One region of the Actinoplanes sp. SE50/110 genome, then DNA from elsewhere that is predicted to be linked to it. Evidence: riboswitches for the same ligand, from Rfam matches in the RefSeq annotation. Region 1 holds a riboswitch; the other holds the start of a gene.
What was found. Region 1 has a riboswitch for cyclic di-AMP ahead of ACSP50_RS44330 (C40 family peptidase). Riboswitches for the same ligand answer to the same signal wherever they lie in the genome.
Positions count from the first base shown of each region.

Region 2: linked by a shared signal. The riboswitch ahead of ACSP50_RS05870 (NlpC/P60 family protein) and the one ahead of ACSP50_RS44330 (C40 family peptidase) in region 1 are both predicted to bind cyclic di-AMP.

Region 1 is NZ_LT827010.1:6,881,226-6,896,207, reverse strand. It holds gene ACSP50_RS30770 (hypothetical protein) at 1-478, opposite strand, end outside; gene ACSP50_RS42630 (hypothetical protein) at 812-1,060, shown strand; gene ACSP50_RS30765 (hypothetical protein) at 1,090-1,593, shown strand; gene ACSP50_RS30760 (CGNR zinc finger domain-containing protein) at 1,843-2,367, opposite strand; gene ACSP50_RS30755 (pyridoxamine 5'-phosphate oxidase family protein) at 2,614-3,288, shown strand; gene ACSP50_RS30750 (nuclear transport factor 2 family protein) at 3,285-3,767, shown strand; gene ACSP50_RS44330 (C40 family peptidase) at 3,891-4,418, opposite strand; cyclic di-AMP (ydaO/yuaA leader) riboswitch at 4,488-4,664, opposite strand; one part of gene ACSP50_RS30740 (IS5 family transposase) at 4,837-5,324, opposite strand; one part of gene ACSP50_RS30740 (IS5 family transposase) at 5,324-5,654, opposite strand; gene ACSP50_RS30735 (zinc-binding dehydrogenase) at 6,126-7,220, opposite strand; gene ACSP50_RS30730 (sedoheptulose 7-phosphate cyclase) at 7,217-8,011, opposite strand; gene ACSP50_RS30725 (ROK family protein) at 8,342-9,328, opposite strand; gene ACSP50_RS42620 (hypothetical protein) at 9,325-10,311, opposite strand; gene ACSP50_RS30720 (hypothetical protein) at 10,283-11,917, opposite strand; gene ACSP50_RS30715 (DegT/DnrJ/EryC1/StrS aminotransferase family protein) at 11,922-13,211, opposite strand; gene ACSP50_RS30710 (flavin reductase family protein) at 14,097-14,591, opposite strand.
Region 2 is NZ_LT827010.1:1,313,899-1,328,880, reverse strand. It holds gene ACSP50_RS05925 (hypothetical protein) at 1-199, shown strand, start outside; gene ACSP50_RS05920 (methyltransferase) at 248-847, shown strand; gene ACSP50_RS05915 (MarR family winged helix-turn-helix transcriptional regulator) at 1,022-1,420, shown strand; gene ACSP50_RS05910 (MDR family MFS transporter) at 1,417-3,114, shown strand; gene ACSP50_RS05905 (antibiotic biosynthesis monooxygenase) at 3,217-3,525, shown strand; gene ACSP50_RS05900 (GAF and ANTAR domain-containing protein) at 3,670-4,500, opposite strand; gene ACSP50_RS05895 (hypothetical protein) at 4,853-5,059, shown strand; gene ACSP50_RS05890 (DUF1360 domain-containing protein) at 5,060-5,575, opposite strand; gene ACSP50_RS05885 (DUF6158 family protein) at 5,647-5,886, opposite strand; gene ACSP50_RS05880 (hypothetical protein) at 5,975-6,391, shown strand; gene ACSP50_RS05875 (DUF3817 domain-containing protein) at 6,414-6,734, shown strand; cyclic di-AMP (ydaO/yuaA leader) riboswitch at 6,891-7,018, shown strand; gene ACSP50_RS05870 (NlpC/P60 family protein) at 7,034-8,014, shown strand; gene ACSP50_RS05865 (RNA polymerase sigma factor RpoD/SigA) at 8,081-9,082, opposite strand; gene ACSP50_RS05860 (SDR family NAD(P)-dependent oxidoreductase) at 9,627-10,310, shown strand; gene ACSP50_RS05855 (dTMP kinase) at 10,320-11,033, opposite strand; gene ACSP50_RS05850 (nucleotidyltransferase) at 11,172-11,747, shown strand; gene ACSP50_RS05845 (hypothetical protein) at 11,750-11,998, shown strand; gene ACSP50_RS05840 (metallophosphoesterase) at 11,995-12,747, shown strand; gene ACSP50_RS42915 (GPGG-motif small membrane protein) at 12,795-12,938, shown strand; gene ACSP50_RS05835 (MHYT domain-containing protein) at 13,114-14,193, shown strand; gene ACSP50_RS05830 (HD domain-containing protein) at 14,237-14,956, shown strand.

The DNA.
Region 1 (14,982 bases):
CGCCGCTGAAGGGGTCACTCCTGTAGGAGAGCAGAACACGCTGGTTCGGCCAGTCGGGACTGACGACGTCGATCAGCCAGCCGTCACGGGTGCCGGTGTGCAACCCGCCGCCGTGCAATCCGGCGATCCGCACAGACGTCGCCGCGATCGGACCCAGCCCAGGACAGCACAGGTCTCCGTCCGGGCAGGGCACGCCGGGGTCGAGGTCCCGGTCTCGAGCCAGCTTCTGCCCGCTGACGGCATCGAACAAGCCGTGCCCGTCGGAGGAGGTCACCAGCAATAGATCCCTGCGGCTGGCCGGGTCCGCGGCGAAGCCGACGCCCTGCAGGCCCCCGACCGAGGTGCACGGCGTCTTCGCGGGCCGCCACGGTTGAGGCACGGAAACAACCCGTGACTGCAGGAAGCGTCTTCGTAGTCTTCGCTGGTGATCCGTGAGTTCCGCGAGCTGCGGCTCAGCGTCCGCCAAGTGATCACCCATCCACGTAGTCTGGACCATCCACCCACAGCGCGGCGAACGCAGCACGGGAAGTGGTGGCGAGGTGCCACGGATACTGAACTCCTAGATCAATCACGCTTTCGGCGCCAGAGCCGAGTCTTGGCCCACCCCGCGGCGGAGCGGTGAGGGGATCGGTTTGCTCCGACGTGAGCGAGCCTGCCATGGGCCGCGGCCGTCCGCCCGGACTCGCGGCTGGAAGGGCTGTCGATCCGGTCGCTCGCGGCCAAACACGGCGGGCACCGGCGGACAGTTCGCGAAGCGCCGAGTTCGGCCTGGCCGGCACCGCGGAGAAAGTTGCCGCCGCGTAAGTCGCGGTTGGACCCGTTCAAACCGGCGATCGACGTCATGCCGTTGACCGAATTCGATGCACCGCGCAAACAACGGCGCACGGTGAAGCGGATCTATGATCGGCTGCTGGCCGAGGAGGAGATGGAAGGCATCTCGTATGCCGCTGTCTGCGACTACGTGCACTGGCGACGCCCGCGGATCCGGGTCGAGGCCGGCCGGGACCCACCACAAATGTTCGTGCCTCCAAGTCGTAAGGGAAGGCCTTCATGCCGATGAGACGTCGCCCTAAGTCTTACGTCCGGACCATGCTCACGGTTGGCTCTGCGGCCGCGTTGTCCGCCGCCTGCGGGCAGGCCGGTGGCCCGGTAGCAACCTTGGCCGGCGCACCTCACGGCATCGTGGTGAACCGTGGTGGTGTCGTCGAGGTGCTCGATGACACCACCACCGGCACCGTCCGACAGGTCACCGAGCAAGACACGGGCGGTACCAGCGCGGACCCGCTCGCCATGACCAAGGTGCGGCAGCTCGCCGCACACACCATCGCCGGTCTGCGCGCAGGACGGTTGGTTGCCTTGGACCCCGCGCATGCCGACCGACCGCGGACCGTCGCGCCGGCCAGCGATTGGTTCCCCGACACTGCGCTGACCGGCGGCTGGGCCGTCACCGAATCGCTGAACCAGCCGCCGTGTCCCGCGATCGACGGCACCGCCGCAGGCACAACCCGCTACCGGCTGGAACGCCACGACCTGTCCACCGGCAAGACACTCAGGACGACATGCCGGCCGTGTGGTCCGGATCCCGGCTTCTGATCACCAACCCGCAGACCGGAACCCTCACCACCTATCAGGCCACCAACGGCAGCGTTCTCACTCGCAGCGGCCTGGACACTGGCGGCAGCCTGCAGGTCTGGGGCGCTGAAAGCTAGCTTCCTCGTCATGCGGCCTTGCGCGGGTACTCCAGGCGGTGAATCTTGGACCCGGTCGCGTATCCGTCGGGGGGCAGGTTGAGGTCTTGTCCAAGACGTGGCATGGCGTTATCCGGAGGGCGTGGCCGAGGGGTCAGCCGGGTGTTGTCCGGTGGCGTTGGTAGTGACGGGCGGCTTTGGCGCGGCTGCCGCAGCCGTCCATGGAGCACCAGCGGCGGGTGCCGTTGCGGGAGATGTCAAAGAAGTAGAGGACACAGGCGGGGTGGGCGCAGCGCCGGATCCGGGTGGGATCCTGGCGTATCAGGTCTAGGTAATTACGGACGGCGTGCCAGGCGGCAGACCAGTCGGCGTCGACGTCCGAGCCCTCACGCACGGCGCCCTGGTGCAGCGTGTACCGCACGACGCCGCGCGCCAGGATCGCGTTGAGCTGCTGTTCGGCGTGCTCGTCGGGTTGTTCAAGAGCTTGCCGCAGCGCCGATCGGGCCTGTCGCAGGGGTGCCGCGACGGTGGTGTGGTTGCCGGTCAGGTGCTGCTCGTGGAGCCATGCCAGCAGTCCGCCGGGCTCGTCGAAGAGGTCCACCGTGCGGCCATGGTCGACCCACTCAGTGTTCACCAGGTCCAGGGCCAGCGGTTCGCCGGTCAATGGTCGTGCCGTCACTCATCCATCTTACCGGCGTAGTGCAGTTGACAGGTAAGACGAAAGCGATCTAGCTTCTAACCACTAAAACCTATTTCAGTGGTTAGGGGTGGAGGATGCCGGACAGCTGGCCGGACCGCGGATGGTGACCGTGTCGGTGCCTCCTCCTCACCCGCACCCTGATCTGACCGGACGCGCCGCGCCGGCACGACCCGCTCCGCGGCTGCCGGGCGCCGCGTATCTGAACGGCCCGAGGGGACGCCGACGATGCCGCACCACTACCTTCAGCACCTGACGACCGCGCCGGTTGCCGCCGCCCAACAGCGCTACGGCAGCCGTGCCGCCATCGAGCGCATGATCGCCGGCTGGGACACCGACGCCCTGCTCGGCGCCGACGAGATCACGTTCATCACCGCCCGCGACGGCTTCTACCTCGCCACCGTCAACACCGACGGCTGGCCCTACCTGCAGTACCGCGGCGGCCCACCGGGCTTCCTGCACCCGCTTGACCCGGTCGCCGGGCACAGCGTCCTGGCCTGGGCCGACGTTCGCGGTAACCGGCAGTACCTGTCCGTCGGCAACCTGGGCTGCTCACCGCGGGTGTCCCTGTTCCTGATGGACTACGCCCACCGTCGACGACTCAAGATCCTGGGAACGGCAACCGTCCACGACATCCGCGACGGCATGCCGGCCCACCTCGCCGGCAGGTTCGGCACCCTCCGCACGCCCGGCGTGGTGGAACGGCTCATCACCGTCGAGGTCCACAGCTACGACTGGAACTGCCCGCAACACATCACGCCACGCTGGAACGAAGCCGAACTGCACGACGCTCTCGCGCCGATCCGTGACCAGCTCACCCAGCTCCAGGCGGAGAATGACGCCCTGCGCGACATGGTTCGCCGAAACCGCTTCCAGCAGCACCCGTCCCAGGAGACCTCATGACCAGAGACCCATCCAGCACGCCGCAACCCCCACGGCATCCGCTGCCACCCTTCACTGTCGACACCGCCCGCGCCAAAGTCCAGGCCGCCGAGGACGCCTGGAACACCCGTGACCCCCGACGCGTCGCCGCCGCGTACACCCCCGACAGCATGTGGCGCAACCGCGACACCTTTCTGACCGGCCGCGCCGAGATTGAAGCGTTCCTGACCCATAAGTGGAGACGCGAACTGGACTACGCCCTGCGCAAGCAACTTTGGGCCTTCCACGACAACCGCATCGCCGTGCGGTTCCAGTACGAATGGCACGACCCCAGCGGCCAATGGTGGCGCAGCTACGGCAACGAACAGTGGGAATTCGACGAGCATGGATACATGAGTCGTCGCGAAGCCAGCATCAACGACGTGGCGATCAACCCCGACCAGCGACGCATCCACGGCCCCAGGCCGGCCCACGACACCACCGACATCCCCTTGCGCTGAGCGCGGACTCACCAGCATCACGAATCAGGTCGTACGACAGCGCCGCCTGCGCCCGACCGAGACGGGTGCAGGCGGCGCTGTGTGATGCCCGGACGCGAAGCGCAGGCAGCCGGGTGGACCGACTCAGACCAGGCGCCGGACCACGTAGTTCCTACTCCAGATCTTCTGCTTGGTGACCGTCTTGCCGGCCCGCGGGGCGGCCCACATCATGCCGCCACCGGCGTAGATGCCGGCGTGCGTGCCGTACGAGCCGTCACGGATGATGATCAGGTCACCGGGGCGGGCCCGGGACTTGGCGATGGCCTTGCCGTACCGCTGCTGCAGGTTCGCCTTGTGCGGCAGCTTCTTGCCCGCCGCCTTCTTGTAGACGTACATGGTGTAGCCCGAGCAGTCGAACCGCTTGGGCCCGGCGGCGCCGAACTTGTACAGCTTGCCCTTGTGCTTGGCCGCTTCGATCATGATCCGGTTCGCGGCCGCCCGGGACACTGCCGCCTTGGACTGGGACGCCACCGCCTTGAGGGTGAGGCCGCTCTGGCTGAATGGCACGCTTGTCTGTGAGAACACCTGCGTGGTGGTGACGGCCGGCGACCTGGTCGCGGCGGAGGCCGACTGCGGTGTGTCGAGGAGACCGGTGAGAAGACCGAGACCCACGGACAGGGCGATAGTGCCGGCTCCCAGGGTACGGGCGGGTCGGCTCGAAGTGCTTACGCGCACGGTGAAGGAATCCCTCCGGCACGCCTGCGAGGTTAGCTGTCGGATTCGGGCGCGAAGGTTGCCCGGCCGCACACTGGCGGCTTCACCCCAAGGTCCTCACGTCCCGGGCGCCGCAGTACGGCGTGCCGGTCGAGGACCGATGATGGTTCCCCCGTCCCTGCCCCCGATTGCCTCATGACTCGTCATGCGGGTTCGTGCGGCCGGACCGGGGCAGGGCTCGGCGTGGTCCGATCGACACGACCGGCGAGCACGTGCCCGCCGCTCTTCCTTAATAGCCCAGCCCACCGGGTTGTTCCGGAATCCGGTCGGTCACGTTGAGTGAATGTTGCGGTCATGGCTGCCTGATTTAAAACTCCTAACACGATCTCTGATCGGTCCAATTGATCAATCTGCGCCAGCAGATCAGGACGCAGGCAAGGCTGACGAAGCCGTCGTGGATGTCGAGGCGGCGCTCCCAGCGAACAGCCAATCGGCGGAACTGATGCAGCAGAGCGAAGGTCTGCTCGACGACGTACCGGAGCTTGCCGAGGCCCTTGATCCCGGTGGCCTTCGGTTTGGGGATGAGGGGTTCGGTGCCACGTTCACGGCAGGCCTGGCGGAACGCCGCACTGCTGTAGGCCTTGTCAGCCAGCAGCGCCGCGAACCGGCGCCGAGGCCGGCCCAGCCTGCCGGCGATCGGCGGGTAGCAGTCGAGCAGATCCAGGGCACGTTTGATGTCAGGTACGTTCGCGCCGCTGGTCAGCACGTAGATCGGGGTGCCGTTGCCGTCGCAGATCAGGTGGTGCTTGGAGCCGGGCTTGCCCCGGTTGACCGGCGACGGGCCTGTCCCGGCACCCCCTTTTTAGCGTCGATGTGACTGGCGTCAATCGCCGCTCTCGACCAGTCGATCCGGTTCGCCGCGTTCAGCTTGTCCAGCAGTATCTGGTGGACCTGGTCGAACACGCCTGCCTCGGTCCACCGCTGCAGCCTGCGCCAGCAGGTCATCCCCGAGCCGAACCCGAGCTCCTGCGGCAGGTCCTCCCAGCCGATCCCGGTGTGCAGGACGAACAGGATGCCCTGCAAGCACAGCCGGTCCGGCACCGGCCGCGGTCCCGGCGCCCTCGCTGGCCAAGCAGGCAGCACCGGCTCGATCAGCTTCCACAACTCGTCATCGACGACCCAGGCCTTGCTCACGAAGACCGGAACGAGACTGATCCTCACTCCGCAACGCTGATGAACATCGATTCAACAGATCGTGTTAGGTGCTTTTAGAAGGCCGGTGCCGGAATATCCAACGCCCGCTGTGTACATACAGTAACGGAAAGCTGATATTGATCTGTGAAAGGGAACACGAGGAAATTTGAGCCGCTGGTCTGCGTCACCTCGTAGCGATCCTCCGGTCCGCTACGACAGGCCAACCGCCGGTCCGGCGATTTCGGCCGATCGGCCGGTCGCCGTCGCCCTAACCGGGGCCGCCCGGGTGGCGACCTGACGACCGCCCGCCGGAAGACACATAGGCCCGCGGCGATTGCAAGCACAGCAGCGACACCGAACATGTCCACGGTGAGCAACCCGGCGCTCAGGCCGAACGCGCTGTACTCAGATGTCACCTATCGGTGCAGCAGAGCCGTTCGCTCGGCTTACTGGCAGGTGTCGTCATGCCACCTACTTCAAATCCTCGATGGTCGTTGTCCAGTCTGGCCTCCGACGAGAGCCGTCGGGCATCGTCGGATCAATTGCCACCTTGATGTACTCGGCGCGGCCGCTTGGGCGCGTCCCGCCACGAGCCATGCGCTCGACTTCGAGGCCTGCGACGTCCAGTGCGAGCACGTGTGTAATCAATGCGCCGAACCGTTCGGCGTGTTCGATGAGCAGGTCCTGAGCCTCAGCCATGTGTGCCGCTGACGTTCCTCGATGGCCGGTAAGCGACACCTGCTTACCACCACGAGTCCGTGCAGGGGTCACAGCGCCGAGTACCGGCGAGCCACACACGTTGGATCGGCGGATCTGACCCAGATCCACACCGGGCAGGTCGGGGTGCCGGTCGTTGGTGCCGAACCCGCCCAGTAGGTCAATCGTGGCGTTGTCCCCGACAGCGTCCAATGCGTCGGCCAGCGCGCCGTGAGCACCTTCTCTCGGTAGGCAGATGAACGCACCGTCAAGGCGGGCCGCACGACGTTGATCCAACTTCGTCGACGTCTGTGTGGACAGCAGCTGCACAGTGGAGCGCAGAAAGGCCAGCCGGTCGGTACGGCGATGAATTAGGTGAGCACGGACGCCACGAATCTCTGCGACCAGGGCGACAAGCACTCCGGTCGTGCCAGCGCCCCAGATCCCTACCGAGGAGCGGGGTGCCGCGAGTTCCCACCCATAAAGCACTGCCGCCAGCGGTTCCACGAGGACGGCTAGATCGGCAGGCAGGTTCGGCGCAGCCGACACCAGAGGCGGCCTCCCCGGGGCATCGAGATAACGCTGGTGGATACCATCGTAGCTGTGCCCGAGGATGCGATCCTGGTCATCGGGGTCAACCGGATTGAACAAGACGTAGCGTCGCTCGTCCGGGAGTATTCCGAGCCCTTCATGACCAAGGATCCGGGCAGCGTCGGGCCGCGCATTCCGTAGTATCTGCAGGTCTGTTCCGCATACGCCGGCTCGGAGGATCTGAATCGCTTCAGGATTGCACGAGCCAGCGAATCGCAGGGTTAAGCCTCCGTTTTCGCGGACAAGCGCTGCGTTCTCATGCCGTCCGTCGCCGGTCATACCTGGGCCTCTTCCGCCTGGGCGAACATGGCGAGCAACTCGCCCGCGCGCGCGAGCTCGGCATTGGTCACACCCTCAACGAATTCGGCGGCGCCGATGCCGACGGGAAGCGGGCAGTACTGATTACCGTTTCGGTGCCGGGTCGACTCTTCAAGACCTTCCTGAAGTAGGTCGACATCGCATGTCGGGTGCGTGATCGGAAGGGAGTACCGGTGCAGCAGGTTCAGTATGCGCTTCACGTCGGTGGCCGAGATCAGACCGCGTCCGTATGCCAGTGCGCAGCAAAGTGCCATGTCGATGGCAACAGCTTCGCCGTGCAGCAGTGGAGGTTTGGCGCACATCTCCAGCCGCGGGCTGAAGGTATGACCGAAATCGACGAGTCGTCGCAGCTCGTTCTCCCAGAGATTCGGCTCGAGCTCCTCCAGCATACTGGTGATGGCTCGGTTCATGATCTCTTGGCCGTCATCGCTGACCAACTGCGCGGCGATCAAACCCTCTGGATCGCTTTCGAGAAGCTTGAACAGGACGGGCTCCTTCACGATCGCCATCTTGATGATCTCGGCCATGCCATTGCGCACATGCCGAGCCGGCAACGTTCGGAGGAACTGGGGGTCTACCAACGTGTTCGTAGCCGGGTAGTACGTTCCGAGGCGATTCTTGTGCTCACCCACGTTGATGCCGGTCTTCGCTCCGATGGCAGCGTCGATCATCCCGACCAGCGTGGTCGGAATCCGGACATATGGGGTTCCTCGGCGGTAGAGGCTCGCCGCCAGACCCACGGTGTCGGTCACGACCCCCCCCACCGACCGCGATGATGGGATCCCGACGCCTGATGCCGACCTCGTCCGCGGCCGCTGCGACGGCAAGTGCCGTCGCGCTGGTCTTCGCATCCTCTCCCGCCTGCATGCGGAAGACCGTGGCAGCAACTCCTCGCGCGGAGAAATATGCCCGGATCTGCTCTCCCCAAAGGTCTTGCACATTCGCGTCAACCACAACGAGTCGGCGCGCGTCGCCGCGGAGGCCGGCGGCGTCCGCCAAGGCCTCGTTGCGCGGCGAGAACACGTCGCTCGTGACGGCCACCCGATAGCTCACCTCATGGGTGTACTTGACGTCCCAGGTTTTCATTGAATCGCCCTCCCGTTCCTTCGGGCGTATAACCCCGCCCCTTTCAATGCCTCGAGTCCGTCGCCATTTCCGATTTTGATACGTCGATCAAAATATCCAGAGTCACGGGACGTGACCTCGTACAACCCCAGCCGTGCAAGGTTCTTCAGAACGCTGTCCCGGTAGATTTCGCCGAGTTCGTCGACTACGCCGCCGAGCAGTACCGTGTGCCGAACCTGTGGATTCAGCGTGGCCTGATACAGCAGGACCGTGCTGAGCGGGAGAGTGAAGGCGTCAAGCAGCTCCAGGGCCAGTGCGTCACCGCTTCGACACGCTTCCCCGAAGGCGGCGATGTTCCAGTCGGGTCCAGCCAGTCGAGGCAACAACTGCTCGATCGCCCGGCCGGAGGAAAACGCGCTCACATGGTCCTGAACGCCGCATTCGCACACGGCGCTGAGATAGGTCCCACGCCAAGGGAAAGCGCTCGGCAGGTGCCCGATCTCGCCTTGAACCCCGTGGTCGGGATCGAGAGGGATATGGCCGGAGGCGAGATCTATCGTGCGGTATGCGATGCCGGAGCTGACGGTGAGCGCTGCCGCCATGGAGTCACTTGAGGCCGTTTCGTCCAGCAGCGACAGTGCCTGTGCCGAAACGTCGTTGACCACCGAGTACCGAACCGCGGGAAGCGCTTCACACAGCTTCTGCGTCAGCGGCAGCTCCCAGGTACCGGGCCCCCACAGGGGCGCGCTGCTCAGGACCAGGCCGGTGTGACCGTTGACTGCGGCGCCGATGGAGATTCCCACGTCAGTCGACGCATGTCGGACACATTCGTCGACGATGAACGAGACCATTCGTTGCTGCAGTTCGGCCACCGGCAGTTCCGGATGTGTCGCACGACTGATGGCAGGATACCTGCCCAGCAGAGTGACGCTTCCGTCGATGTGCGAAAGGCCGACTCGAAACCACGTTCCGCCTAGATCGAAGACAAGCACCGGTGTTGTCAACGCTGATCCGTCCCATCCCCCAGGGCAGTTGCTGTCAGCCACTTGTCCCGATCTGCGAGCAGCCCGACACGGTTCCACCATCCGTCAGAGCCTGCCTGCCAGATGGTGGGCCGACCTGGTCCGCTGTACATCTCGCACGCGGCGCCGAAATGCCTGATGATCTGCCAGGTGTCGACTCGCCGGCTTTTGGCAAGGTCGATCTCCACGAGGGGATCTGGATCTACGATGCCGGGCGAGACGGTCGCGTCGGATGTGGCCTCCGCCGCACGAGCATCGGTGGCGATCGTCGAGGCGAGGCGGGCGATGGCGCCTGCGACGTCGCGCGCTTCATCGCAGGGTTCGGCCAGCATTTCTGCGAACCTTCGCGCGCCGAGGAGAAGTCCGCCGTCGCGCACCACGTCCGCCGGTTCGTCGGCGGTGTGGAAGTAGGTCTCCACCCGACTGGGGCTGGCAAGGTGTGCGCGGAGTTCCCAGCCTTCGCGGTTCACCGGATCCGCAGGCCCCTTGACGTCTGCCATCAGCACGGTGACCGGTACGTCTATCACCGCCGCGGTGCGGCGGAACTGGACCAGGATGGACTGCGACCACGAGAACATCAGATCGAGTAGCGCCAGTCGCTCACCGGATGCCACGTTGAGCTGGTATCTCCAGATCTCCTCGTACTCCTTCGCGGTGATCTGAACCGGGAAGTATGCGTACGGGTGGCAGTCGAACCGACGCAGATACTCGAGAGTGGGTACGGCCTTCCCGGCGGCGATCGCGTCTGGCCGGAACATGCCGAGGCCGACTTGACGGATCTGCATACCCAGCCCGCTGTCGTCGGCATGGGTGGCTTGGGCGCAGGCGTAAAGCGTCTGACGGAAGCGAGCCTCTACGGCATAAGCGTCAGCCTTACCATCAACGGTGGTCAGCTCTTCACGAAGGAACCGGCGTGTATAGGCCGCATCAAAGAACCTACGGCTGTCCAGTCTGCCGGGCGACATACACCACTCCTCTCATGAAGTCCGGGACATACAGGAAGTCCGCCGTGGCGAACAGCGCCCGTGGCGGTTCTGCCATGTGGACCGGCCGGGGCGAGTCCGCGGGGTGGACCGCGAGCTGGGCACGGTGCCGCCATTTCGAGTCAAAGGTCGAAAGGCAACCCGGACTTTCTGAGGAAAGAAGCCAGCCATCGGGGATGGGGAGCAGGAAACGAGGGTATTCGATCGCCTCTTCTGCGTCGTCTCCGAGCACTGCCCGGAACGCCCCCGTGCTCGGTGCAGCCTGGAGCACCCGATGGTTCAGCGAGTCGACGACGAGTATTTCGTCCGTTCCCGTCAGCGGGAGGGTCTGGTGCGGGTCGGACAGTGGCGCCAGGTCTGCCAACGGGCTTTCGGTCCAGCGCCATGACACGGTGCCGTCAAGCGTGATCAACAACACGTCATTGAGGGAGCTGTCCGTCAACCAGAAGCTGTTCGCGTCGTGGTGAGCAAGATGGTGTGGATCAGCCAGAGCGACGGGACGACCCTGCCGATCGCGCACCTCCAGAGGGATCCCCGGCGTGTCCGCTGACAGGTGTCGCGGATGTTTACGAAGGACGCTGCCGAGGCCGTCGGCAACCAGCACGGCGTCGTCCACCACGATGGCGGAACGGGGCCAGCCGGGCACGGGCAGCGCCAGCGGCGGATCACCGGGAAAGCACAGAAGGCGGCTGTTGTTCGTGTCCGCGATCAGCAGCCGCTCGTCGACGGACAGGATTGCACGAGGGAACGAGAATTCGCCGGTGGCAGGCGTCGGCTCCGGGTGGGCGACGTTCTCGAGCGTCCACCTGTCCCTGTTCGCGGTCAGCAGGTGGAGGCTGCCCGCATACGCATCGGAGATCAGGGCATGTTTGTCATCCAAGGCTGTCATCGCACTCGCCGAACGCACGTGCGCGCCGGGAATGCTCGCCTGAATGACGTTTCCATCGAGATCGAGCGTGATCAGGTCTGAGGACCGCCGATTGGCGATCACGATCGTGCCGTCGAGAGCACAGCAGGCGATCGGCGTGAACAGCGCTGCTATGTCGGCACCCGGCTTGCCGCGTTCGCCTCGGCGCCAGAGGATCCTGCCGGAGAGGTCGAGACACTGAACCAGATGAAGATAGTCGTCGGTGACGACTATGCGCTCTGGTGAGGCGAAACAGGCGTCGCCCACGTGTGCCGCGTACTCTCGGTCGAGGGTCACCACGTGGCTGATCCGGTCGCCGATGAAAAGGACCAGGCTCGGTGGGTCGACCTCGTCATAGTCGTTCAGCGCGACAAGGCTGAGGTTCTCCGTCCACGCGGCGACCGCACTCACCCGCGTCCGAGCCCCGTTCGGCAGGCCGGCCAGGTGACGTTGAAGGTGCGCGGCGCGCGTCCGTCCCAGCTGCAGCGCCCACCAAGCTTCCTGCGAGTGCCAGTGACCGAACCGGAGCACAGGCTCGTCGCCGTGCGCGAGGTGTGCCTCGTGGACGCCGTCCGTAGCCTGGTCATGAAGAAAGACACTGGGGCCTTGGGACCAGAGCCTGTCCGGCGTCCACAACGGCGCGGCGCCGCCGGCCGGACGCACCGTGGCATCGAGTAGCACGACCTCAGGACCCCGTCGCCACCGAAGAGAGCACGGCGCCGTTGCGAAGGACCTTGGCGAACGCCGCGGCAATGTCGTGCATATCCGCCTCGTCGCCGAGCAATGCGGCGTGGTGGAAGGTAAGCACACGGCCGTTCGCCGCGTCACATTCGGGCAGCTCGAACCGGGATGTGTCCAACCTGCGGAGGTGGTCTGCGCCTAGTGCGAAACGACGCCTCGTCTCTGGACGGTAGAGCTTGCTTCGCGACAGCGTCAGGTAAGGCGGCTTCACCGGGAAACCCAGCTCAGCACTGATCGCCTCGCCTACCAGCTCACGCGGCACGCCCGGCAGCGCACCCTCCGGAAGCGAAACAGCGTACGCGTAATAGGTACGCGCCGTCGTACCTGAAGAAGTCTGCTGAGGGCGGCAACCGTCGTCGGCGAGAAGCTTGTCGAGCAGCATCGCGTTGCGTGCTCGAGTCGCGTTCTGTGCATCCAGCGCAGTGAGCTGTGCGACCAGAACGGCAGCCTGAAATTCCGAAAGGCAACGATTGCTGCCCATCTGCTCGCCGACCTGCTCCAGCTCCATCCATCCCGGCCTCGGAGGGACTTTTGCCAAGCACCGACCGTCGGCACGCAGTTGCTCCATCCGCCGGGCGAGTCCTCCGTCGGAGGTAATCGTCGCTCCGCCTTCGCCGCTGGTCAGGACCTTGCTGTGCTGCATGCTGAACGCCCCGACGGCACCGATCGTGCCGACCTTGCGGTCGCGATGGGCAGCGCCGTGAGCCTGCGCCGCATCCTCGATCAGGGTGATGTCGTACTTGTCCGCGATCGCGCTCAAGCGGTCCAGGTCGGCAACCGCGCTATATAGATGTACGGCGATAATCGCCTTCGTCCGGGGTGTTATCGCGGCCTCGACCGCGTCCGGGTCGATACACAGCGTGTCAGGGTTCACGTCGACGATGACCGGGATCGCGTTGACCGCCGTGATGGTGGACAGCGACGCCACCCACGAGATGCCTGGCGTAATGACCTCATCGCCGGCGCCGACACCGCAGGCCTCCAGCGCGATCATCAGGCTCGCCGTGCCGCTGGCTGTTGGAATGCAGTGCGCTGAGTCGTTATAGGCCGCAAACGCGCGAGCGAACTGCCGCTCAAACGACTCCGTGCCACGGTACGGGCCGCTGATGGCCCATCGGCCGGAGTGGAGCACGGTTTCCAGCGCCTGACTCGCGCCTTCTGCGGGACGTGGCCACACCGGCCAGGGCGCAGTTCGGACGGCCTCTCCGCCCCTGATGGCGAGCCTGTTCATCATTACCTCTCCTCACCAACGCACGCGCGGTACAGAAATGCCGCGCCGTCAAGACATGAAGGTGCATTAGCACCTGATCGCACGATTCGTAGATCGGCAGAATTTCGCAATCCGGCAGCGGAGTCCGACGCATCGGCCGCACGCCGGCGAATTGCATGCCGAAGGACACGCGATTCGCGCTGCGTTAGCGCTCAGTCAGACAGGCGACTGGCGCTGCAAAACCCCCGGCGCGTCGCCCCTTGGGCATACCGCCAAGGTTCTAACGCAATCTCGACAGAGCGAGAGCGTCGCCCTGCGCTTGGCCCGAAAGAGAATGCTCGCCATGGCCGTACACGGACGGTGACACGCTGCACTGCTTTGGCTCGCTCGGCGGACATGGGGGAGGCCAGAGACGGCCTGTACCGTTGCGATGAGTTTATGTTCGGGATCCCCGACCGCATTCTCCGGCCGTGCGGGGAAGCACGCGACGACGCCCTGGGCTCGCGACGTGACTCTGTTCCTGACGACGGCGACATTCACGTCCACCGAATGATAGCCCCGTGGTGACGCACACAAGCAAGAGCCCCCCGTTACGGAATACCGAATCCACGCCCGACTGATCCAGGCGCTCGGAGCAACCTACAGCAGAGATCAACCATCCTCCACCCGGTGGGGCCAAAGGGCGATAGGTGCGCCTCGGCCTGGACCACTGTGGAGGCCGGACCTGGATCGGTCTCGGCCGCCCGAGCCTCCTGCATCCTGCAGGGACTGGACACAAGAACCGTTGCGCCGCAATGACCCTCTACGGTGTACGCCGATGCCTGCCGCACCTGCTCGGCACCTGCCCGACCTGCCAAGCCCACCGCACGCAACCGAAATGCAGACGCCGTCGAAGACCGTGACAAGGCACTAGTAGGCAAGTGCCGTGTAGGTGCCGCCGTGCCGCATCAGCGGGCGCCCCTCCCGCCAGGCGAGACTGGTGGGCGTGGCCAGCACGATCGCGTGTCGGCCGGCCTCCACATAATGGGCGACCTTGCACTCCAGGTGCGCCAGGACTGACCCCAGCAACGGGCATCCCTGTTCACCCGGTCGCCAGTCGCCATGGATGGCAAGCCTGTCGATGCCGGGTGTGGCGAAGAGTCGAGCCACATCCTCCTGATCTTCAGAGAGAACATTGACGGCGATGTGCGAGGCGTCCCGTAAGGTCGGCCATGCTGATCCATCTTGACTCACACACACGGAAATCAGCGGTGGATCGATCTCCACAGAAGTGAACGACGTTGCGGTGAAGGCACGCGGTGAGTGCCCGGCAACAGTGACTACGCTCACAGAAAATGCCACCTGGCGCATAAGGTCGCGCAACTCACGCGTGCTGCCGTCGTGGTGAGGCTCGCTTCCGGACAACGTCGCATCGTCTCCTTGGTGTCGATGGCTGGGAGCATGGGCTTCGAGGCGTCCGGCCGGCACGGCGAGCGTGCTCTTCAGTGGACGGCGGCCGGCGATGCGGCCGGCGGGTCGACACACGACTGTCGTCGTAGGTCACCGGAACGGGTGCCATTCAAGCATCCCGGCGCGAGTGACGGCGCCCAGAGGGGTCGCGGTCGCGAGGCGACCGAGCTCAACGCCGACGGGCCCGGCGCCGATTCAAGCGACGTTTCGCCGGGATCTGCCGGCTTCCGCGGAGAGATGCGCCTGTGTCGGCCGCGCCGCGGTGGTGAACTTCAGCCGGCCGCGTTGACCGCATGTCGCGACGAAGGCCATCAAGCCCGCTGGGACCTCGGCGAACGGACCTCCC
Region 2 (14,982 bases), 3.7 Mb from region 1:
CGTCCGGGTCGATGTCGCCACCTTCGAGAAGCTGCTGGCCGCCGCCGAGGGCCGCACCCCGGAGCGGGCCGCCCGCCCGCTGACCGCCGCGTCGTACGTGGCCGCCCGCCCGCTGCTGGAGGACGAGGACGCCGCCTGGGCCGCCGAGCTGCGGGCGAAGTACGACGCCAAGCGGCGACTCACCGCCACCGCCGCCTGATCGGGTAATTCCCGCGCACCGGGCGGCGGACGGGCGCACAATCGCCGGGTGCTCGACGCTCCGACCGCTCTGCTCCCGGTCCCGCTCGCCCCGGAGATCTCGCTCCACCTGGTCGACGCTCCGCTCGGCCTGTTCGATCTGACCGGCGGCGAGTTCCACAGCGACACCCCGCCGCCGTTCTGGGCGTTCGTCTGGGCCGGCGGCCAGGCCCTGGCCCGCTACCTGCTGGATCATCCCGCCGAGGCGGCCGGCCGCCGGGTGCTCGATCTGGCCACCGGCTCCGGGGTGGCGGCGATCGCCGCGGCCCGCTGCGGCGCCGCCGAGGTGGCCGCCTCCGACATCGATCCCGCCGCGGTCGCCGCCGCACACCGCAACGCCGCGGCCAACGCGCTCACCCTGGCTTCCGCGGTGTCCTCGCCCGATCTGGTGCTGGCCGGTGACGTCTATTACAGCCCGACGGTCGCCCCGCTGATCACCGCACAGTTGCGCGCCTTCCGCCGGGAAGGCGCCACGGTGCTGGTTGGGGACCCCGGGCGTGGGTATTTCCCGGAGAGACTCTTCACGCTCGTCACCGACTATGTGGTGCCGGTCCCGGAGAGCCTGGAGGAGACCGGTGAACTCCGCACCGGGGTGTGGCGGATGCGCTGAACCCCGCACGAAACCCGGATGCCTGATCCACGCAACAACTTGTACGCTACACGTATTGTCCCCGGCGCCCATGAGGACGGCAATCACGTGCAAGAACAGCAGAGCATCTCGAGCACCGCACGACTGTCCGACGAAATCATCCGGTTCATCCGGATGGGACAGCGTTTCCGAGGCATGCTCAAAACGGAGGATCTCGGCGCCGAGTTCTCCGCGTTGATGCTGCTGCTGCCCTTGCGGGCGATGGGCCCGATGCGGGTCACCGATCTGGCCGAGCTCAAACAGGCCGACCCGTCGACGATCAGCCGTCAGGTCGCCCAGCTGGTCAAGGCCGGCCTGGCCCGGCGGGAGGCCGATCCGGCGGACGGCCGGGCCTCCCGGCTGGCGGTCACCGAGACCGGCCAGGACGCCTGTGCGCGCCTGGGCGCCGCTCGCACCGCCCTGCTCGAACGCGCGCTGAACGACTGGCCGGCCGACCGGGTCGACACTTTCGTCCAGCTCTTCGAAGAATTCAACACGTCCGTCGAGGCGCTGCTGCGCACCGACCTCGGCGCACCACCACGGGAGAACGCGTGAGCCACCCCACCCCGACGGCCGCGAGACCGGCCGCGGAATTCACCCACCGGCAGATCCTCACGATCCTCGCCGGCCTGATGATGGGCATGTTCCTCGCCGCCCTGGATCAGACCATCATGGCCACGGCGACCCGGACCATCGCCGACGACCTCAACGGCTTCGACCTGCAGGCCTGGGCCACCACGGCCTTCCTGATCACCTCGACGATCTCCACCCCGCTGTACGGCAAGTTGTCCGACATCTACGGCCGTCGGCCGTTCTTCCTGTTCGCCATCGGCATCTTCATCGTCGGCTCGATGCTCTGCGGCCTCTCCCAGAACATGTACGAGCTGGCCGCCTTCCGGGCGATCCAGGGCATCGGCGCCGGCGGCCTGATGTCGCTGGCCCTGGCCATCATCGGTGACATCGTGCCGCCCCGTGAGCGCGCCAAATACCAGGGCTTCTTCCTGGCCGTCTTCGGCACCGCGAGCGTCCTCGGCCCGATCCTCGGCGGGTTCTTCGCCGGCGCCGACCAGCTGCTCTGGGTGGACGGCTGGCGCTGGGTGTTCTACCTGAACGTGCCGATCGGCATCGCCGCGATGGCGGTGGTCGCCAAGGTGCTGCACCTGCCGCACACCCGGGTCAACCACCGGATCGACTGGCCGGGCGCGGTCGCGCTGATCGTCGGTCTGGTGCCGCTGCTGACCGTGGCCGAGCAGGGGCGCACCTGGGGCTGGGACTCCGGCCGCTCGATCCTCTGCTACGTGATCGGCGTGGTCGGCCTGATCTCCTTCGTGATCGCCGAGCGGGCCTACAAGGACGAGGCGCTGCTGCCGTTGCGACTGTTCGGCAACCGCACGATCGCGGTCGGCACCGGGGCCAGTACGATCCTGGGCATCGCGATGTTCGGCGGTCTGATGACCGTCCCGCTGTACCTGCAGATCGTCAAGGGGTCCTCGGCCACCATGGCCGGCCTGCAGATGATCCCGTTCGTGTTCGGCATCATGTCCGGCTCGATCATCGCCGGTCAGCTGATCGCCCGGACCGGCCGCTACCGGATCTTCCCGATCCTCGGCAGCACCTTCATGGTCATCGCGCTGTTCCTGTTCTCCCTGGTCGGCGCGGACACGCCGCTGTGGCGCACCATGCTGATCATGGTGCTGATGGGCCTCGGCCTGGGCGGCAACATGCAGCCGATGATCACCGCGGTGCAGAACGCGGTCTCCCCGCGGGAGATCGGCGTCGCCACCGGCGCGGTCACCTTCTTCCGCTCGATGGGCGGCACGATGGGCACCGCGGTGTTCCTGTCGGTGCTGTTCAACGTGCTCCCGGGCAACATCAGGGACGCGTACGCGGACGCCGCGAAGAATCCGGAGTTCCTCAAGGCCGCGGCCGACCCGACCCAGCAGCAGCTGCTCAAGCAGGCGCAGGGCGGTGGCGGGCTGAGCGACACGTCGTTCATCAACAAGCTGACCGACGTGGTCGCGCACCCGTTCAAGGTGGGCTTCTCGGACAGCGTCCACGTGGTCTATCTGCTCGCCTTCGCAATCATGCTGGTCGGCCTGGTGATCGTCTTCTTCCTGCCGGAGATTCCGCTCGCCATGCGCTCCGCCCAGCAGCAGCGGGCCGATGACGCGGCGGCCCAGGGCGACGCCTCCGGCGCCGATCAGGGCACCGCGGGGGTCAAGGCCGGCACCGAAGGTTTCGCTCACTGACCCGACAGGTCACCGATTCGGGGGTACGCACGGCGCGCGCCGTTCGTACCCCCAATCGGTTTTGCCGTGGGGACGCTTAGGAACCACCGGTAGCGTGACCGCATGGCTGTTGTGAAGATCAACGCGATTGAGGTCCCCGAGGGCGCCGGCCCCGAGCTGGAGAAGCGGTTCGCCGCCCGGCACGGGGCGGTCGAGAACGAGCCCGGCTTCCTCGCCTTCGAACTGCTGCGCCCGGTCGCCGGCGACAACCGGTACTTCGTCTACACGAAGTGGGAGTCCGAGGAGGCCTTCCAGAACTGGTCGCAGGGCAGCGCCAAGGCTGCCCACGCCGGCGAGCGCGCCAAGCCGGTGGCCTCCGGCGCCTCCCTCCTCGAATTCGAGGTCATCCAGCACGTCACCAAGCAGGACTGAGGCGAGAAGTCAGGAGCGGTCGCGGGCAGCGGCAGCGGGCGGCTGACAGGTCAGCGCCGGTCGCGGGCAACAGCGGCGGGCGGATGACGGGTCAGGACTGGTAGCGGTCGCGGTCGCGGCAGCGGACGGGTGACGGGTGACGGGTCAGGACTGGTCGCGGTCGCGGGCAGCGGCGGCGACCAGCCGCTCGGCGACCGTGACCCGGTCCAGGCCGAGCCGCTGCGCGCTGTCGTGCAGGATCCGGTACGCCTCCTGCACGCCGCAGCCGCGCTGGGCAATGATCACGCCGACCGCCCGGTCGACCGCGGCGCCCTCGGTCAGTGCCTCCCGCCGGTGCAGCTCGCCGATCAGCACCTCGGCCTGGCCGGCCACCGCCATCACGGTGAGCAGCACCTCCGGCGCGACCGGACCGGGCGCGCCGAGCCCGACGGTGAGCGCGCCGACCGCGTGCCGGCGGACGTCGAGGGGAACCGACGCGACCGCCACGATGCCGTCCGCGCGGGCCGGGCCGGACAGCTCCGGCCAACGGTCGTCGGCCCCCAGATCCTCGCTGGTGACCAGGGTCCGGGTGCGGGCCGCCTCCAGCCCGGGACCGCTGCCGTCGGCGTACTGCCGCGCGTCGGACGTCTCGCCGGCGGACCCGGCGGCGGCGACGGTGATCGGTCCGCCCTCGCTGATCAGCGCGACCGAGCAGCGGACCGCACCGGGCAGTGCGGCGACGGTGAGCCCGGCCAGCCGGTCGAGTGCGGAGCGGACCGTGTCGGCGGTCAGCAGCCGGACGCTGACCTCGTGTAGCAGCCCGGCCAGCTCGACCGGGTGCGGCGCGGCGGCCGCCGCCGTGGAGGTGTGCCGGGGCCGCCGGCCGGCGACGAGCCTGCGGGCCTGGCCGGGCGGGGTGCCGCCACCCAGGGTGGCGCGCCGGCGGTTCCGGATGCCGCGCTGGGCGGCCGGTACGCGACGTTGCGGTACTGACACTCGACGGATACTGCCATGTCGATCCGCGTTCGGCTCGTTACGGTGCCCCGATCGGGGGGTCTTGCCCGTTTAAACCCACTCGGCCCCGAACGTGGAAAAAGACGCGTCCCCGGGGGGCTCCCCGGGGACGCGCGAGACGTTAGATGCCGGTGTGCAGGTCGCCTCGCGGCGAGTGGCTCAGCACGGCTCCAGCCGAACGGTATTCCGTGCAGGCGATGGGTGAGGCCCGGGGACACTGGGCACACCGGCATCCGTTCACAACCTTCGGCACCCGCCCATGATTCCGGGAGCCCTTGTGACCTGAATAACACCGCGGACGTTTGTCCGGCCCGGCGCCGGGTACCGATCCGCCGTGACCGAATCCGAGGAAAACCTACGCCTGGCCGCGTTCCTGGACGGCGCGTACCGCGCCGAGGAACGGATGAGCAGCGGCGATCTGCAGCGGCGGGCGATCGCCGAGGACCTGCCGGCGAGCCTGCTCACCCGGGTGGACGCGCTGCCCGAGGGCGAATACCTGCAGGACGAGGCCGCCGAGGCACTCAGCGCCCCGGCGATCTGATCACTCGGCCCGCTCCTTGGCGATGCTGTAGGCCATCTGCAGGAAGTCCGAGACAGCGGTCGCGGTGAACGCGGTGGCCACCAGCCGGGTCAGCCGGGGCGCCAGGACCAGCCCGCCGGTCAGGCCGGTGGCGATCCAGGCGGCCAGGCAGAACGGGCAGGTGATCAGCTCACCGATGCCGTGCCGCACCGGGCTGCCCTCGTCGCGCACCTCCTCGTTGAGCTCGGCCGCCCCGGCGGGCTCGGTGTACCGGGTGAACGGCGCCCGCAGCGGGCTGGTCACCGAGTCCTTGGCGATCAGCCGGCTGATCTTGTGGGTGGCAATCGAGAGCAGCACCACGTCGGTCATGGCCGGGCGTTCCGGCACCGGCTTACCGGTCAGCTTGGCGGCCGCCGCGAGGCTGGCCGCGAGCGTGCCGAAGGCGCCCATCGCCACCAGGTAGCCGCCCAGCGGCCGGTGGTCGTGCGGGGCGTAAGCGCGGGCCACCTCGGCGACCCGGGCCTGCAGGCTGGACATCGTGGGGGGTCCTTTCAAGCTGGTCAGAAGCCGGGCGGGTCCAGAACCGGGGTGGGGGAGACACGAGCGGGTCAGAAGGCCTGGGTCAGCCGCTCCGGGTCGACCTCACGACCGGGGAAGCGCGCCATGTACTCGGTCTCCAGCTCCGCGGTGCGCCGGAAATGGTTGTCCAGCGCCGCGTCCGGCCCGTGCCGCAGGGTCTGCAGCCGGGTCCGGTAGAGGCTGGTCAACTCCCGGAAGAGGTCGTCGTCGGCGAGTCCGGCCGGGTCGATCCCGGTGTCGGTGCCGGTCTCGGGTCGCGCTGTCGTCATGGTGCACCTCCAGCGATGCGGGCGAACGGGGACAACCGGTGGCTTGCCCGCGCGGGTCCGCGCCAAACCCGCCGGTAGGCTCGGGGGCATGAAAGGGCTGTGGTCTCCGGCGTGGATCGCCCGCCACCTGCTGGCGCTGATCCTCACCGCGGGCTGCCTCGGCCTGGGCTGGTGGCAGTACAGCCGGGCCACCGGCGGCAACTCGCTCAGCTGGGGCTACATGTTCGAGTGGCCGGTCTTCGCGGGTTTCGTGGTGTTCATCTGGGTCCGCGAGATCCAGTTGTTCCGCAAGCCGCGGGACACCGGGGCGGAGGCCGAGCCGGCCGAGCCGGAGCGGGTTCCGGGCGCCCCGGTCGCCGTGGGCCGGCCGGTGCGGGTCGCGGTCCGGCCCGCCGAGGCGGTGGCGGCCGACCCGGAGCTGGACGCCTACAACGACTATCTGACCTGGCTCGCCGAGCACCCCGGCGCCCGCCCGGCCGACTACCCCGGCCGCATCATCAAGTAGTAGAAGCTCGAAGGAGACCCCCGTGCGCGGCGCGCTCACCCGTTACCGGATCATTGCCTGGATCGTCGGCGTGTTCCTGGTCGTTCTCGTACTGGTCGGCATGCCGCTGAAGTACTTCGGCGACAACGACACGGTGGTCGCGGTGATCGGCCCGCTGCACGGTTTCCTCTACATGATCTATCTGCTGTTCAGTTTCGACCTGTCCCGCCGGGCCCGGTGGCCCTTCGGCCGGATGATCCTGGTGATGCTGGCCGGCACCATCCCGTTCTTCTCGTTCTGGGCGGAGCGTCAGGTGACCCGGCACTGGATGACTGAAGTAGCGTGGGAACCGGCCGTCAAATAACGCAGCGCGCGGGTCGAATAACAGCCCGTTATCGGGATTAAGTTCGCAAGACCGGCTATTCGCAGATTTCACGCGCGGAGGACTTGATTTTGTTTTCTGCGCCGATAAGTTGATGCGGTTGGTTCGGTCCGCAGCCACAAACCCTCCGGGTGGCGCCGGCCAACGCCGCTGAATCTCACGAGCCGGGGACCCATCTTTCCGGGGTGAATCCGCCACGCGCGGTAGGACGCCTCTTCCGAGTCCGAACCCGTCAGCTAACCCGGTAAGCGGCCATGAGCGGAAGAAAGGCCCCCTGACCAGTGCCACTCCCCCGTACCAGGCTCCGGGCGCTGGTGGTCGCGCTGACCGCGCTGGCGATCACCACGTCGGGCGCTACCGCCGCGCACGCGGCCCCGTCCAAGGACGAGCTGAAGAAGCAGATCGAGGCGGCTTCCAACAAGCTGGACGACGTCACCGAGGCGTACAACAAGACCCGCATCGACCTGAAGGCGACGCAGACCGACGCGGCCAAGCTCACCGCGTCCCTCAAGCCGGCCGAGGCGGCGAAGAACCAGGCCGTCACGAAGGTGAACGCGATCGCCGCGTCGTCGTACATGACCGGCCGGGTCGGCCCGATGACCCTGATCCTCGGCGGCAACCAGCATGACCTGCTGGAGCGGCTGAGCTACCTGGACCAGCTCAGCAAGTCCAACCAGGCGCAGATCGACAACTACACCGAGGTCAGCCGGACCTACACGTCTCGGCAGGCCGAGCTCAAGGCCACCGAGCAGAAGCAGGCGCTGCAGCTCAAGGAGCTGGACGCGCAGAAGGCCAAGTACACCAAGGATCTGCAGAAGCTGACCGCGACGCAGAAGGAACTGTACGGCAAGCCGACGCAGAGCTCCGGCTCGTGGACCGGCCCGATCCCGAAGGGCTCCGGTGACGCCGGGGTGGCGGTCGCCTTCGCGTACAAGCAGATCGGCAAGCCGTACGGTTTCGGGGACGAGGGTCCCAACTCGTACGACTGCTCGGGTCTGACCAAGGCCGCCTGGGCCGCGGCCGGGCACTCGCTGCCACACAGCGCGTCCGAGCAGCGATACGCCAGTGGTGTCACCTACATCAAGGCGGGCACCGCGGGGTTCGTCCCCAAGCAGGGTGACCTGGTGTTCTATCGCGACGGTGGCCACGTCGCGCTGTACGTCGGCAGCGGCATGGTCATCGACGCACCGCACGGTGGCGCCGACGTGACCCGCCGCACGATCAACATCATGCCCGTACAGGGATACGGCCGGATCTCGTAACACCGCGCACAGCGAGAAGGCCGGCACCCGCTCTCGGGGTGCCGGCCTTCTCTCGTCGTATCAGGGTCAGGCGGCCTGCAGGCCCTCGGCCCGGGCCAGCTCACGCAGCCGGCCGAGCGCCTGGATCTCCAGCTGCCGGATCCGCTCCCGGCTGAGCGAGAAGCGCGACGCCACCTCGGTCAGCGAGTGCTCCCGACCGTCCTCCAGTCCGTACCGCGCCCGCATGATGCCTGCCGACCGGTCGTCCAGGTGGTTGAGCAGCCCCTCGATCCGCTGCCGCTCCAGGGCGCTAAGCACGATCTCCTCGGGCGACGGCGCGTCGCTGTCGGCGACCAGGTCGCCCAGGTTGGTGTCGCCGTCGTCGCCGACCGGAGTGTCCAGGGACACGGTGTCCTGGGCCCAGCGGGTGAGCTCGTTGACCCGCTCGACGGTGACGCCGAGAGCCGCCGCGATCTGCTCCGGCTCCGGGTCGCCGCCGAGCTCACGGACCAGCTGGCGGGTCACGTTGCGCATCCGGTTGACGTCCTCGACCAGGTGCACCGGCAGGCGGACGGTCCGCTCCTGCTGGGCGATGGCCCGGCTGATCGCCTGACGCACCCACCACGTCGCGTACGTGGAGAACTTGTAGCCGCGCTCGTAGTCGAACTTCTCGACCGCGCGGACCAGACCGGTGTTGCCCTCCTGGATCAGGTCGAGCATCGGCATGCCCGAGCGCACGTAGCGGCGGGCGATCGAGACGACCAGTCGCAGGTTGGCGCGAATGAACAGGTCCTTCGCCCGGCTGCCCTCGGTGACGAGGCGCTCGAGCTCCTCCCGGCTGATGCCGCGGCGCTCCTCGCCCTGCTCGAGCAGGTGCTCGGCGTAGAGGCCCGCCTCGATCGCCTTGGAGAGCTCGACCTCCCGCGCGGCGTCCAACAGCGGCGTCCGGGAGATCTCGTGCAGGTAGACTCCGACGAGGTCGCGCTCCTCGGCAACCTGGTCGGTACGCATCACGGTGTTCTTCTCCACGTTGCCCACGGTCCCCTCATTGCCGTCACTAACCCTGTTACGGGCATTACCTGCGTCCATCAGCCCTCTCCCGTAACGTCCGCAGCTCGTGCATTGCGGTTGCTGACATCTACACAACAAATGGCTGCCTGCGCTGATTCCGCCTGGCCGATCGAAAGTGTCACGAATGCCTGGGTCTTACCTGAGAGCCCAGTGCGCGGTAGCTGAGCGCGGCCCGTACCGGACCGCCTTGCGGATAGACGGTTACCCGTCGCGCGCCTCATAACACCATCGGCCTCTCATCGTCCACAGCGACGGGCATCACCTTGAGTGCCGCGACGCTCGTCACCCTGGCGCTCGATACCCTGATATACGGGTGCGCCGCCCCTGGGGTTCACGTGCAGCATCGACCGGCTGCCGACGGGCCTGAATCAAACGCGACCGTCAATTGAGATCGCACCCCGCCGGCCGCACCCGCCGAACGGGACCATCGGTCACGATGCGGCACGGCGCGTCGCAGATCACTCGCCCATCCGGGTGACGCTCCCCGGACCGGTGACATTCGTAGCCGCGGCCTCGACGGGTGGGTGAAGTGAGCAACACCACACCCGGGAAGATCTTCCCCATGACCAATACTGCTCTGGTGACCGGCGGCACCGGCGGGCTCGGCGCCGCCACCGTCGCAGCGTTCCTGGCGGCCGGGTGGCGCGTGGTGGCCCCGGCCCGGCCCGGCTCCAGCGACCGGGTGCCGGCCGGTGCCGTCGCCGTCCCGGCCGACCTGACCGACCCGGCGGGCGCGGCCGCCGCCGTGGCGGCGGCCACCGCCGAGCCGGGCGCCCCGCTGACCGCGGTGGTCAATCTGGTCGGTGGGTATGCGGGCAGCGGCCTGATCGCCGACACCCCGGTCGACGAGTTCGAGGCGATGTTCACCGCCAACCTGCGTCCCACCTATCTGGTCACCGCGGCCGCCCTGCCGCACCTGGTGGCGGCCGGCGGTGGCGCGGTGGTCAGCGTCTCGTCGCGGGCCGCGGTGGCGCCGTTCGCGGGCGCGGCCGGGTATGTCGTGTCCAAGGCCGCGGTGCTGGCCTTCGCCGAGACCGTCGCCGTCGAGTACCGCCGGCAGAACGTGCGCAGCAACACGGTGCTGCCCAGCGTGATCGACACGCCGGCGAATCGGGCCGCGATGCCGGACGCCGACCACAGCCGCTGGGTCGACCCGGAGTCGATTGCCGCGACCATCCTGTTCCTCGCCTCGGATGCCTCCGCACCGACCAGCGGCGCGCGCATCCCGGTCTACGGCCAGGCCTGACGAGCCGGATCAGGCCGGGAAAGACTCAGCAAGCTGCCAGGCCGACACGGCGGCGCCGGTCACGGCGGAGGCGCCGGCCAGCACCAGGCTCCGTACCCGGAGCGGGCGCTGAACCGGCGCCGCCGGCCGGCCCAGCGCCCGCTGAACGGCGTCGAAGACCTGGTCGGGCGAACCATTGGCATCAATCACGGTAAATTCGGCAAATTCCGGCAATTGGCGGTACGCCATATCCGCGGCCGTCAGATATTCCAGTGACTCGCTGTCCCGGCCGCGCAGCTCGATCCGCGCTCTGGCCACGCCCGGATCCACGGCCAGGAACAGCGTCACGTCCGGCCGCGGGAACACCCGGTAAGCCAGCCGCGCCCGGCGCTCGGCGGCCGCCGTCCCCCGGTGCGCCCGCACGCTGGCGTACTGGCAGACCGCGTACCGGTCCATCACGGTGACCTCCCGACGGACCGCTCGCCGCAGCAGCGTCCGGGCGATCGCGAGCCACCGCAACACCGACTCCATCAGCAGCAGGCCGCGGCGCCCGAGCAGCCCGACCGCGTCCTCCCGGCCGAGGCGTACGGCCAGCCGCCCGAGCCGGGCCCGGCCGCCGGCGTTCTGCCGGTAGCGGGCCGGCGTCCCGGCCCGGGTCATCGCGGCGGCGAGCATCCGGGCCTGGGTGGTCTTGCCGGAGCCGTCGATGCCGACCAGGGCGATCGTGCGCGGGCGAGCTGTCATGCCCACCGACGGTAGCCGGGGCGCGCACTGCGCGTTCCCCCTCGGCGGTGGGCGGAACGGACCACAATGATCGTCGAGGGTTCAAGGTGCGGCCACCGTGGGTAATGGTCACGAATTGGACACGGACAGGAGGTCACCATGCCGCACCGGGTCGACGAGGGGCTGGCCGGCACGATGAAACGTGTCGCCGCGACCCTGAAGACCGCGGAGATCCCCTTCGCGCTGGGGGGCAGTTTCGCCGTCTATGCCCACGGCGGACATTCCAGCGATCACGACGTGGACTTTCTGATCCGCGAGCAGGACAAGGAACGGGCCCTGCAGGAGCTGTCCGAGGTCGGCTTCGAGACGCTGGAGCCGCCGGAGGACTGGCTGGTCAAGGTCTTCGAGGACGGCCGGATGGTGGATCTGATCTTCCGCCCGGTGGAGACTCCGGTCACCGACGAGACGCTCGCCGACACCGAGCGGATCTCGGTCGAGGCGATCTACATGCCGGTGCTCTCGGCCACCCAGCTGATGATTCACAAGCTGCTCAGTTACAGCCAGCACCACTGCGATTTCGCCCAGGGGCTGCCGCTGGCCCGGTCGCTGCGCGAGCAGATCGACTGGGCCCGGGTCCGCCGGGAGACCGCGAAGTCGCCGTACGCCGAGGCGTTCCTCGTCCTGCTGGACCGGCTCGACGTCGTGCCGAACAAGTCCGACGAGGGTGAGGACTGACGATGACCAAACAGATCGACCTGGAGGCCGAGATCCAGCGGCTGCTGGCCGAGCACGACCGGATCGCCGAGCAGGGCGTGACCGTGCACCGCCGGGAGAACCTGCTGATGCTGGGCGGCGAGGTGGAGAGCGCGCAGCGTCGGGACGAGATCTGCCGGCAGATCAGCGCGCGCTACCCCGACCTGGAGATCGCCTGCGACATCGGCATCACCCGGACCCAGGCGCCCGCCGAGGTGGAGGAGATTTCATGATCCGGATCGCCGCCGTGGGCGACGTCCACGTGGACAAGGACGTGGTGGGCCGGTACCGGCCGGCTCTGGAGGAGCTGCCCGGCCGGGCCGACGTGCTGCTGGTCGCCGGGGACCTGACCCGGCACGGAACCCCGGAGGAGGCACGGTGCTTCGCCGCCGAGTTCGGTGACCTGGCCGTGCCGGTCGTGGTGGTGCTCGGCAACCACGACCATCAGAGCGACCAGCAGGACGAGGTGACCCGGGTGCTGACCGGCAGCGGGATCACCGTGCTGGAGGGGGCCGCCACCGTACTGGAGATCCGTGGGCATCGACTCGGGATCGCCGGGACCAAGGGGTTCGGCGGCGGCTTCGCCGGCGCCTGCGCGAGCAACTTCGGCGAGCGCGAGATGAAGGACTTCGTCGGGACCACCGAGCGGTACGCCGCGGCTCTGCGCGACGCGCTGCTCTCGGTGGAGTGTGACGCGCTGGTGGCGATGACCCACTACGCGCCGGTCCCGGAGACGCTGACCGGCGAGCCGCTGGAGATCTACGCGTTCCTCGGCTGTTACCAGCTGGGTCAGGCGATCGACGACGCGCCGACCGCGCTGGCCCTGCACGGGCACGCGCACCACGGCTCGGAACGCGGCCGGACCCCGGGCGGAGTACCGGTCCGCAACGTCGCGCACCCGGTGATCAAGCAGGCCTACAACGTGTATCAGCTGCTCACGGACACCGTGGACACCCGGAACGAGGAACTCGTCAACGTCTGATCGAGAACCAGGTTTCTGATTTTCGGACATCGGGTACCAGCAGCGACATGGACCTACTGCTCTGGATTCTCGCCGTAATCCTCGTGGTCGCCGGCATCCTCGCGCTGTTCCGGCGGCAGATCCTCTGGGGCGTTGTGCTGATCATCGTGGGCCTGCTGGTCGGCCCCGGCGGCGTCAGCATCTTCACCTGATCGGCACTCCCGCACCCCGACCCCCGGTAACCGTTTCGGCACCGTCTCACGTTCCTGAACGTGAGACGGTGCCGGTTCTCTTTGGTGCGTCGACGCACTGCGGGTGCGATGCGCGACTGCTGATTCCTGACTCACTACCCCGCGGACCATCGCCCATGTTTCGCGAGGTAGACCCGTGGCCGCACATATTCACCACTTCACCTATGGAGCCTTCAACCCGATCGCCGCGGCGCTGCTGGCGTACCTCGGCTCGTTCCTCGGACTGCTCTGCACCGAGCGGGCCCGGGGCGCGCACAGCCGGGGCCGGCGCAACCGCTGGCTGGCGATCGCGGCGTTCGCCATCGGCGGCGGCGCCATCTGGCTGATGCACTTCTCCGCCATGCTCGGCTTCGACGTGCCGGACAGCCCGGTCCGCTACGACCTGCCGACCACCCTGCTCAGCATGGTCTTCGCGGTGGTCACCGTCGGGATCGGGCTGATGGTGGTGGGGCACGGCGCGCCCAGCCCGGCCAAGACCGTCGCGGCCGGGTTCCTCACCGGTGGTGGTGTGCTGGCCATGCACTACACCGGCATGGAGGGCATGCGGATGTCCGCGGTGGTGCACTACGACCCGGTGCTGGTCGCCGCGTCCGCGCTGATCGCGCTGGCCGCCTGCACCACCGCGCTGTGGTTCGCGGTGTCGGTGCGCGGGCTGACCCGGATAGCCGGCGCGGCCGCGGTGATGGCGGTCGCGGTCTGCGGCATGCATTACACCGGGATGGCCGCGATGTCGGTCCGGCTGGACCCGTCCATCGTCCCGGCGGCCGGCGGCATCCGGCCGCTCACCATGATCGTGCCGATCACTTTGATCACCGCGGCGACCATCGTCGGGGTGGCGCTGAGCGCGCTGCAGGCGATGACCGAGGAGGAGTTCACCGACGGGGCCGGCACCCCGAAGCGCGGTATGCACGCCGAACCGCACCAGCCGTGGACGCTGCGGCAGGCCTCGCAGTTCGGCACCGGGGTGCGGCTGAGTCCGGCGGCGAGGGCGGTGGCCGCCGGCCGGGCCGCCGGCGCGACCCGGCCGTCGCCCGCGCCGCGCCCGGCGCCACGGCCGCCGACCTTCGACCCGTCGGTGGCCGGTGCCCCGCCGATCGTCCCGGTCGCGACCGAACCGACCGTCCCGGTGGCGCCACCACCCGCGCCGGTCCCGCCGGTGCCGATCCCGGACCAGGCGAGCGGCCCGGTGGCGGGTCCGGCCACATCCGGCACGTGAGGTTTTCCCCGTCGCGGCCGATGATCCGGTATACCTGATCCGCATGGCGCCACGGATGCTGCTCTCGATGCCGCTGCACGCGATCACCGAGGTGTACGGCGAGGAGGGGCTGCGGCAACGCTTCGGCCTGGAGCTGGAGTCGTTTCCGGCCGCCGACCGGGAGCGGCTGACCGAGGCCCTCGACCTGGCCGCCACCCTGCACGCCGACGATCGGCGGGTCCGTGAGCCGTACCTCAACCACCTGCTCCGGGTCGCCATCCGGATCATCCGCTACTACCAGGTGCGTGACGTCGACGTGCTGGTGGCCGCCCTGCTGCACGACGCGGTCGAGGACCATCCGGCAGAGCTGGCCGGCCTGCCGGCGGACACCGCGTACCCCAAGGCCACCGAGGCGGCCCTGGCCGTGCTCGCCCACCGGTTCGGCGCGCGGGTCTCCGAGCTGGTCCGGTCGGTCACCAACCCGGCCTACGACCCGGGGCGGGACCGGCACGAGCAGTACCGGGAGCACGTCACGGCGAGCCTGGACCGGGACCCGTGGGCGCGGATCATCAAGATCTCCGACTTCACCGACAACGGGGTCGGCGTGATCCACACCACGCTGGACAAGGCGTACCGCTCGGCCACCAAGTACCGCCCGCTGGTGCCGAAGCTGCGTGAGCTGATCGGGCGGCCGGACACCCCGCTCTCCACCCAGGCCAAGGAGCACATCCTGGACCAGCTGGACCTGGCCGAGGAGCGTTTCGCGGCCATCCTCGACGACTGACCGCACGGCGCTGCCTATGTTGGTGG